2 linked regions of the Actinoplanes teichomyceticus ATCC 31121 genome follow. The protein of the gene in region 2 interacts with the protein of the main gene of each other region in a pairwise test. Links are inferred from orthologs where the notes say so. Each region holds a gene or a part of one and is shown on either strand. Other genes may lie near its edges.

Region 1 (3,188 bases), 3.7 Mb from region 2 along the record:
CATCGGAGCCGGCCTTGGCCGCCGCGTACGGCACGTTGGGCGACAGCGGGGTCTGCTCGGTCCACGAACCGTGCTCGATGGAGCCGTACACCTCGTCCGTGGACACGTGCACGAACCGGCGTACCCTGTGCCGCAGCGCCGCCTCCAGCAGGGTCTGGGTGCCGAGGACGTTGGTCCGGACGAACTGGTCCGCCGCGACCAGCGAGCGGTCCACGTGCGTCTCCGCGGCGAAATGCACGACGACGTCCTGGCCCGCGACCGCCCGGTCGACCACCTCCGGATCGCAGGTGTCACCGTGCACGAACCGGTAACCGTCCACCCCGGCGACCGGCGCGAGATTGGCCAGGTTGCCCGAGTACGTCAGCTTGTCCAGCACGGTGACCTGACTGCCGGCCGATCCGGGCAGCTGCCCGCGCAGGGTCGCGCGCACGAAATGCGATCCGATGAAACCCGCCCCACCCGTTACCAGGATGCGCACCTGTTCTCCTTCGTTTCAGCCCGGCCCGGGTCAGGGCGCGGGGATTTCGAACAGCGCGGGTACGCGGACGGTCAGCGCCATGTCCCCGCGCGCTTTGAGCCGGCCGAGCACCAGCATGGACACCGGACTGGAGCGGCCCGCGACCAAGCCGAGCAGCTCCATCGCGCCCAGGGTCAGCGTCAGCCGCGGTTCGTGGCGGGGCCGGTCCGACAGCGTGCACACACCATCGGCGATGACCAGTTCGTAGGTGTCGGCGCCGCCGTCGGGACGCCCGGTCACGCACCAGTGGATGACCGCGGACAGGGTGCCCGCTCGGTCTTGGCGCAGCAGTCCGGGCATCCGGGCGAAAATGCCGTTCAGCACGGTACGGCGGTGCGCACCCGCCATCGCCGCCTTCAGCTCCGCGGCAGGGGTGCGCCGGAGCAGCGCGGCGAAATCCTGCGGCTCCAGATCCGCCGGGTCCACATCGGTGAACATCGTTCTCCTCGGGGGTTCAGGGGTGCCGGCGCCGCGCGATGTCGGCCCGCAGCGCCTTCTTGTCGACCTTGCCGATGGCGGTGACCGGGAGGCTGTCCACCAGCTCTAGCCGCTCGGGCAGCTTGAACGCCGCCACCCCGGCCTCGCGCATGACGTCGCGCACCTGCGCCAACGTGACCGTGCTGCCCGCGCGCGGCACGACGTACAGGCAGACGGCTTCGCCGAGCTCAGGATCCGGCATCGCCACCGCGGCGGCCTGGCTCACCGTGGCCAGCTGGTGGGCGAAGTTCTCCACCTCCTCCGCGGCGATCTTCTCGCCGCCGCGGTTGATGAGATCCTTGTCGCGGCCCTCGATCACCAGGTTGCCGTCGGCGCGCAGCCGCACCACGTCCCCGGTGCGATACCAGCCGCCGGGCGGGTACGCCGCCGCGGTCAGCTCCGGCTCGCGGTAGTAACCGAGCGGCGTGTACGGCCCTCGGGTCAGCAGAATCCCGGGTTCCCCGATCGGCACCGGCGTCCCGTCCTCGTCGACCAGCAGCAGCTCGTCGTCGGGACAGATCGGCCGGCCCTGCGTGTGGTGCACCACCGCGTCGGGATCGCCGGGCCTGGTCATGCACAGCAAACCCTCGGCCATTCCGTACACCTGCTGCAGCCGGGCGCCCAGCGCGGGCGTGACCCGGGCGGCCACCTCGTCGGGCAGCCGCGACCCGGCCACCTGCACCAGGTCCAGCGAATCCAGGTCGGCGGCGGGGGAGCCGGCCAGGTGGTCCAGCCAGCGGATGACGGCAGCCGGCACGAGCGAGGTCATCGTGACCCGGTGCTCGGCGATCGCGGCCAGCGCCCGCTGCGGTGCGGGCGAGGCCAGGATCACGATGCGCCCGCCGCTGACCAGCGTGCCCAGGATGCCCGGCCCGGCCATCGGATAGCCGTGCGCGAGCGGCAGCACCGCCAGATACACCGTGTCCGGCCCGGCGCCGCAGATCCGCGCGGCCGTGCGCATCATGTACGCGTAGTCGTTGTGCGTGCGCGGGATGAGCTTGGGTCGCCCGGTGGTACCGCCGGACAGCAGGAACAACGCCACGTCACCGGGATCCGGGGCCGCGGCGCGAGCGCTGGTGTCGCCGGCCGGCGCGCACAGCGCCACCAGGTCGAGGCTGTCCGGCCGGTTCCGGCGTCCGGTCACCGCGACGTGCCGCAGGCCGGGCACCGCGGCGGCGACCTCGTGCGCCAGCTGCTCGTGGTCGAAACCGCGGACCGTGCCCGCCACCAGCAGCGCCCGCGCCTCGGTGAGCCGGGCAATCGCGGTCAGCTCCTGCCGCCGGTGCGCGGGCAGCGCCATCACCGGCACCACCCCACTGCGGAAACAGGCCAGCGCGATGACCACGAACTCCCAGCAGTTCGGCAGCTGCACGATGACCCGGTCACCGGCGCGCAGACCGAGACCGTGTAACCGTTGGGCCGCGCCGTCCACCCGCGACACCAGCTCGGCGAAGGTCAATGACACGTCGCCGTCGACGAGACAGATCGTCCCCGGGCGGCCGGCCGCCGCGTCGTCCAGATAGGCGCCCAGCGGCCGTTGTTCCCAGTAACCGCGGGCCACATAACGCTCCGCCAGCTCGTCGGGCCACGGCACCACCTCCGGCCGCCCGGCCCTCGACGCAGTCACGGACATGTGCTGTCTCCCTCTCTGCTGCGGGTCACCGCAAACGTTAGGAAAGGCACCGCGAAAATGCGTCTCCGGAATTGCTGGACAGCCTCGTGCTGCTGCGCACTCACGGAGATGCCCGGCCGGTTGCCGGCGGCGCACGATGTTTCGCAGTCGGTGCGCCGCAAGCCCCGCACACCGTGACCGGCCGGGAACCATTTCGGGTCGGCTTGTGCCCTGAGAGGAGCCGGAACGTGAGCCAGGATGGGGAATTCCCGGATGCCGTGGCCATCATCGGAATGAGTTGCCGGTTCGCCCCCGATCTCGACTCCCTGGAGAAATTCTGGGCCTTTCTCGCCGGCGGGCGTACCGCCGTCGCCGACATGCCCGCCAAACGATGGGATCCCTACGCCGCGAGCAATCCGCAGGCCACCGCCATTTTGCGCAGCACCACCCGCAAAGGCGCTTTCCTCGACGACATCGAGGGCTTCGACGCTGATTTCTTCGGCATCTCCCCGCGCGAAGCCGACTTCCTGGACCCGCAGCAGCGGATCATGCTGGAACTCGCGTGGGAGGCGCTGCACCACG
Region 2 (3,055 bases):
CCCTGTGCCTGGCCACCTACCTGTGGTGGCGCGCCGGCTGAGCCTCGCCGCCGGGGTGGACGGGGGTCGTCGGTTTCGCGGATCGGTGCGGAATCGCCGGTCCGGAGGGCACGTGGCGCAGCGGCGGCGCATGACACGGACGGTCCGTGCCCTATAAGTCCCTTTTATGGGATATAGTCCGATATGGGAAGGGGTGCCGGTCGGCCGAAAGCCGGAAATCGACGAGGGAGCGGTGTGGCCGCAGCGGAACACGACTTCGATCTGGACGGCTATCTGCGCCGGATCGGGTGGGCGGGTGATGCCGTCGCGGACGCCGTCACGCTGCGGTCGCTGCATCGGGCCCACGTCCAGAGCATCCCCTTCGAGAATGTCGACGTCTTCCTGCTGCGCACCGTGCCGTCCCTCGCCCTGTCCGCCGTGGCGGACAAGATGGTGCGCGGCCGTCGGGGCGGGGCCTGCTACGAGCACAACATCCTGCTCGCCGCGGCCCTGCGGGCGATCGGCTTCCGGGTCACCTATCTGACCGGCCGGGTCCTGGCCCGCGCCGTGACCAGGCTGCCGCGCACCCACCTGCTGCTGCGGGTGGACGTGCCCGGCGCGCCGGTGCCGTACATCGCCGACGTGGGCTTCGGGTCGACCACCGCCCTGCTGGAGGCGATTCCGCTGGTGGACGGCGCCGAGTCGGTCCAGAGCGGACGGCGTTTCCGGCTGCGCCGGCGGCCTCGCCCCGAGGCCTCCGACCTGTGGGCGCTGCAAGCCGTCCGGGGCGCCGCCTGGGACGACCAGTACGAGTTCACGCTGGAACCGTTCGAGGAGATCGACATCTTCCCGATGAACTGGCACGTCGCAACGAACCCGCGCTCGCCCGCGCGGCAGAACCTGTACGTCGGCATCGCCAGGCCGCGGGGACATCTGATCGTCATCGGCATGCGGCTGATCGAGGTGACCCCGGACGGGGCCCGCAGGGTCCGTGCGCTGCGCGACCAGCGGGAGCTCGGCCGGGTGCTGGCGGACGACTTCGCCATCGACGTGCCGGCCGGCGCCCGCTGGCCGGCCTGACCGGCGTCGCGGAGATCATGGAGAGGACGGCATGACCACGGTGGACTTCGCCGGCAAGATCGCCCTGGTGACCGGCGCGGCGGGCGGCATCGGCGCGGCGGTGGCCCGGACCCTGGCCGCCCGGGGAGCCACGGTCGCGGCGGTGGACCGCGACCGGGAGGCGCTCCGATCGGCCGGGAGACGGCACCAGGCGGACGGACTGCCGGTCCGGGCGTTCCCGGCGGACGTCTCCTCCAGTGCCGAGGTCGCCGCGGCGGTGACCGCGATCGAACGCGACCTCGGCCCGATCGACCTGTTGGTCAACGCGTCGGGTGTGCTGCGCACGGGCGAGGTGATCTCGTACGCGGAGCAGGACTGGCACGACACCTTCGCGGCCAACGTCAACGGGGTCTTCCTCGTGTCACGGGCCGTGGTGGCCGCGATGGTGCGGCGCGGCTCCGGAGCGGTGGTGACGATCGCGTCGAACGCCGCGGACACGCCACGGACCGGCATGGCGGCCTACGCCGCCTCCAAGGCCGCGGTCGCGATGTTCACCAAATCGCTGGGTCTGGAAGTGGCCCGGCACGGCATCCGGTGCAACGTGGTCGCGCCGGGCTCGACCGGCACGCCGATGCTCAGCCAGCTGTGGAGCGCCGGGCAGGGCCCGCGCACCTCCATCGACGGTACGCCCTCGGAGTACCGCCTCGGCATCCCGCTGGGCAAGATCGCGACGCCCGAGGACGTGGCCGAGGCGACGGCTTTTCTGCTGTCGGACCGGGCCGGACACATCACGCTGCAGACGCTCACCGTCGACGGCGGCGCGACGCTCGGCGTCTGAGCGACGTCCAGCCGGCCCAGAACAAGAGGGAGAACAGTGGCAGGCCTACCAGTCATCGAGTCGTACCCCATGCCCGGCGCCGACGAGCTCCCCGGGCGGATCGCTGCCTGGACACCCGACCCGGCCCGGGCGGTTCTGCTGATCCACGACATGCAGAAGTACTTCCTCCGGGCCTTTCCCACGGACTGCTCGCCGCTGGCCGAGCTGACCGGCAACGTGATCCGGCTGCGGCGGGCCTGCGCGCGTGCGGGGACGCCGGTGGCGTACACGATGCAGCCCGGCGGCATGACCCCACGGCAGCGCGGGCTGCTCGCGGACTTCTGGGGTCCGGGGATGACCGCCGACCCGGCGCATCGCGAGGTCGTCGACGGGCTAGCCCCGGCGCCGGGCGACTGGATCCTCACCAAGTGGCGGTACAGCGCCTTCCACCGCACCGACCTGTTGGCGGGGATGCGCCGCAGCGGGCGCGACCAGCTGCTGGTGTGCGGCGTGTACGCCCACGTAGGCGTCCTGATGACGGCCTGTGAGGCTTTCACCCACGACATCCAGCCGTTCCTGGCCGCGGACGCGGTCGCCGACTTCACGCCGCAGCACCACCGGATGGCCCTGGACTACGCCGCGGGGCGCTGCGCCGTGGTGGCCACCACCGACCGGCTGCTCGCGGACCTCGGCGCGGCGCCGGAGACCCGCGGATGACCGGGCACGACCTGCTGCGCCGGGTCCTGGCGGGCCGGGAGCCGGCGTACGCCCTGCTGCACCGGCCGGAGTCGGCGGCCGCCGGCGACCTGGAGATCCTGCTGGGTGAGCTGTCCGAGGTGGACAGCCTCGACGACCTGCCGGTGCCCTCGGCGCCGGGCGGGCGGCGCGGGCACGAGGTGCTGGCGCTGATCCCGTACCGGCAGGTCCGGGAGCGCGGCTACCTCGCGCCCGACGACGGCGCGCCGCTGCTGGCGATGGCGGTCCGCGAGCAGGGCGCCGTCCCGCTGACCGAGGCGCTGTCCGGGATCGAGGACGTCTCCGTCACCCTGCACGACGCCCGGTTCGAGCCGGACGACGCCGGATACGCCGCGACCGTGCGGCGCGTCATCGACGAGGAGATCGGGCGGGGCGAGGGCGCGAACTTCGTCATCAAGCGATCCTTCCGCGCCGACATCGGCGGCCACACCCCGGGCGCGGCGC

The links.
Region 1: the proteins of ACTEI_RS09830 (region 2) and ACTEI_RS25515 interact in binary tests that used the Escherichia coli proteins (3 or more experiments, as listed by UniProt). The link is inferred for Actinoplanes teichomyceticus ATCC 31121 from one-to-one orthologs.

Annotation. Positions count from the first base shown.
Region 1 is NZ_CP023865.1:5,830,754-5,833,941, reverse strand. Bases 300-3,173 are described here. They hold ACTEI_RS25515 ((2,3-dihydroxybenzoyl)adenylate synthase), read right to left. Parts: upstream 2,628-3,173; coding sequence 972-2,627; downstream 300-971. Other genes in these bases: ACTEI_RS25510 (type I polyketide synthase), read left to right, coding at 2,855-3,173; ACTEI_RS25520 (SCP2 sterol-binding domain-containing protein), read right to left, coding at 509-943; rfbB (dTDP-glucose 4,6-dehydratase), read right to left, coding at 300-478. Also shown: more of rfbB, read right to left, coding at 1-299; more of ACTEI_RS25510, read left to right, coding at 3,174-3,188. UniProt on the Escherichia coli protein: Involved in the biosynthesis of the siderophore enterobactin (enterochelin), which is a macrocyclic trimeric lactone of N-(2,3-dihydroxybenzoyl)-serine.
Region 2 is NZ_CP023865.1:2,158,963-2,162,017, forward strand. Bases 243-2,983 are described here. They hold ACTEI_RS09830 (2,3-dihydro-2,3-dihydroxybenzoate dehydrogenase), read left to right. Parts: upstream 243-1,090; coding sequence 1,091-1,876; downstream 1,877-2,983. Other genes in these bases: ACTEI_RS09825 (arylamine N-acetyltransferase family protein), read left to right, coding at 243-1,059; ACTEI_RS09835 (isochorismatase family protein), read left to right, coding at 1,913-2,572; ACTEI_RS09840 (anthranilate synthase family protein), read left to right, coding at 2,569-2,983. In the rest of the region: ACTEI_RS09820 (sulfite exporter TauE/SafE family protein), read left to right, coding at 1-41; more of ACTEI_RS09825, read left to right, coding at 235-242; more of ACTEI_RS09840, read left to right, coding at 2,984-3,055. UniProt on the Escherichia coli protein: Involved in the biosynthesis of the siderophore enterobactin (enterochelin), which is a macrocyclic trimeric lactone of N-(2,3-dihydroxybenzoyl)-serine.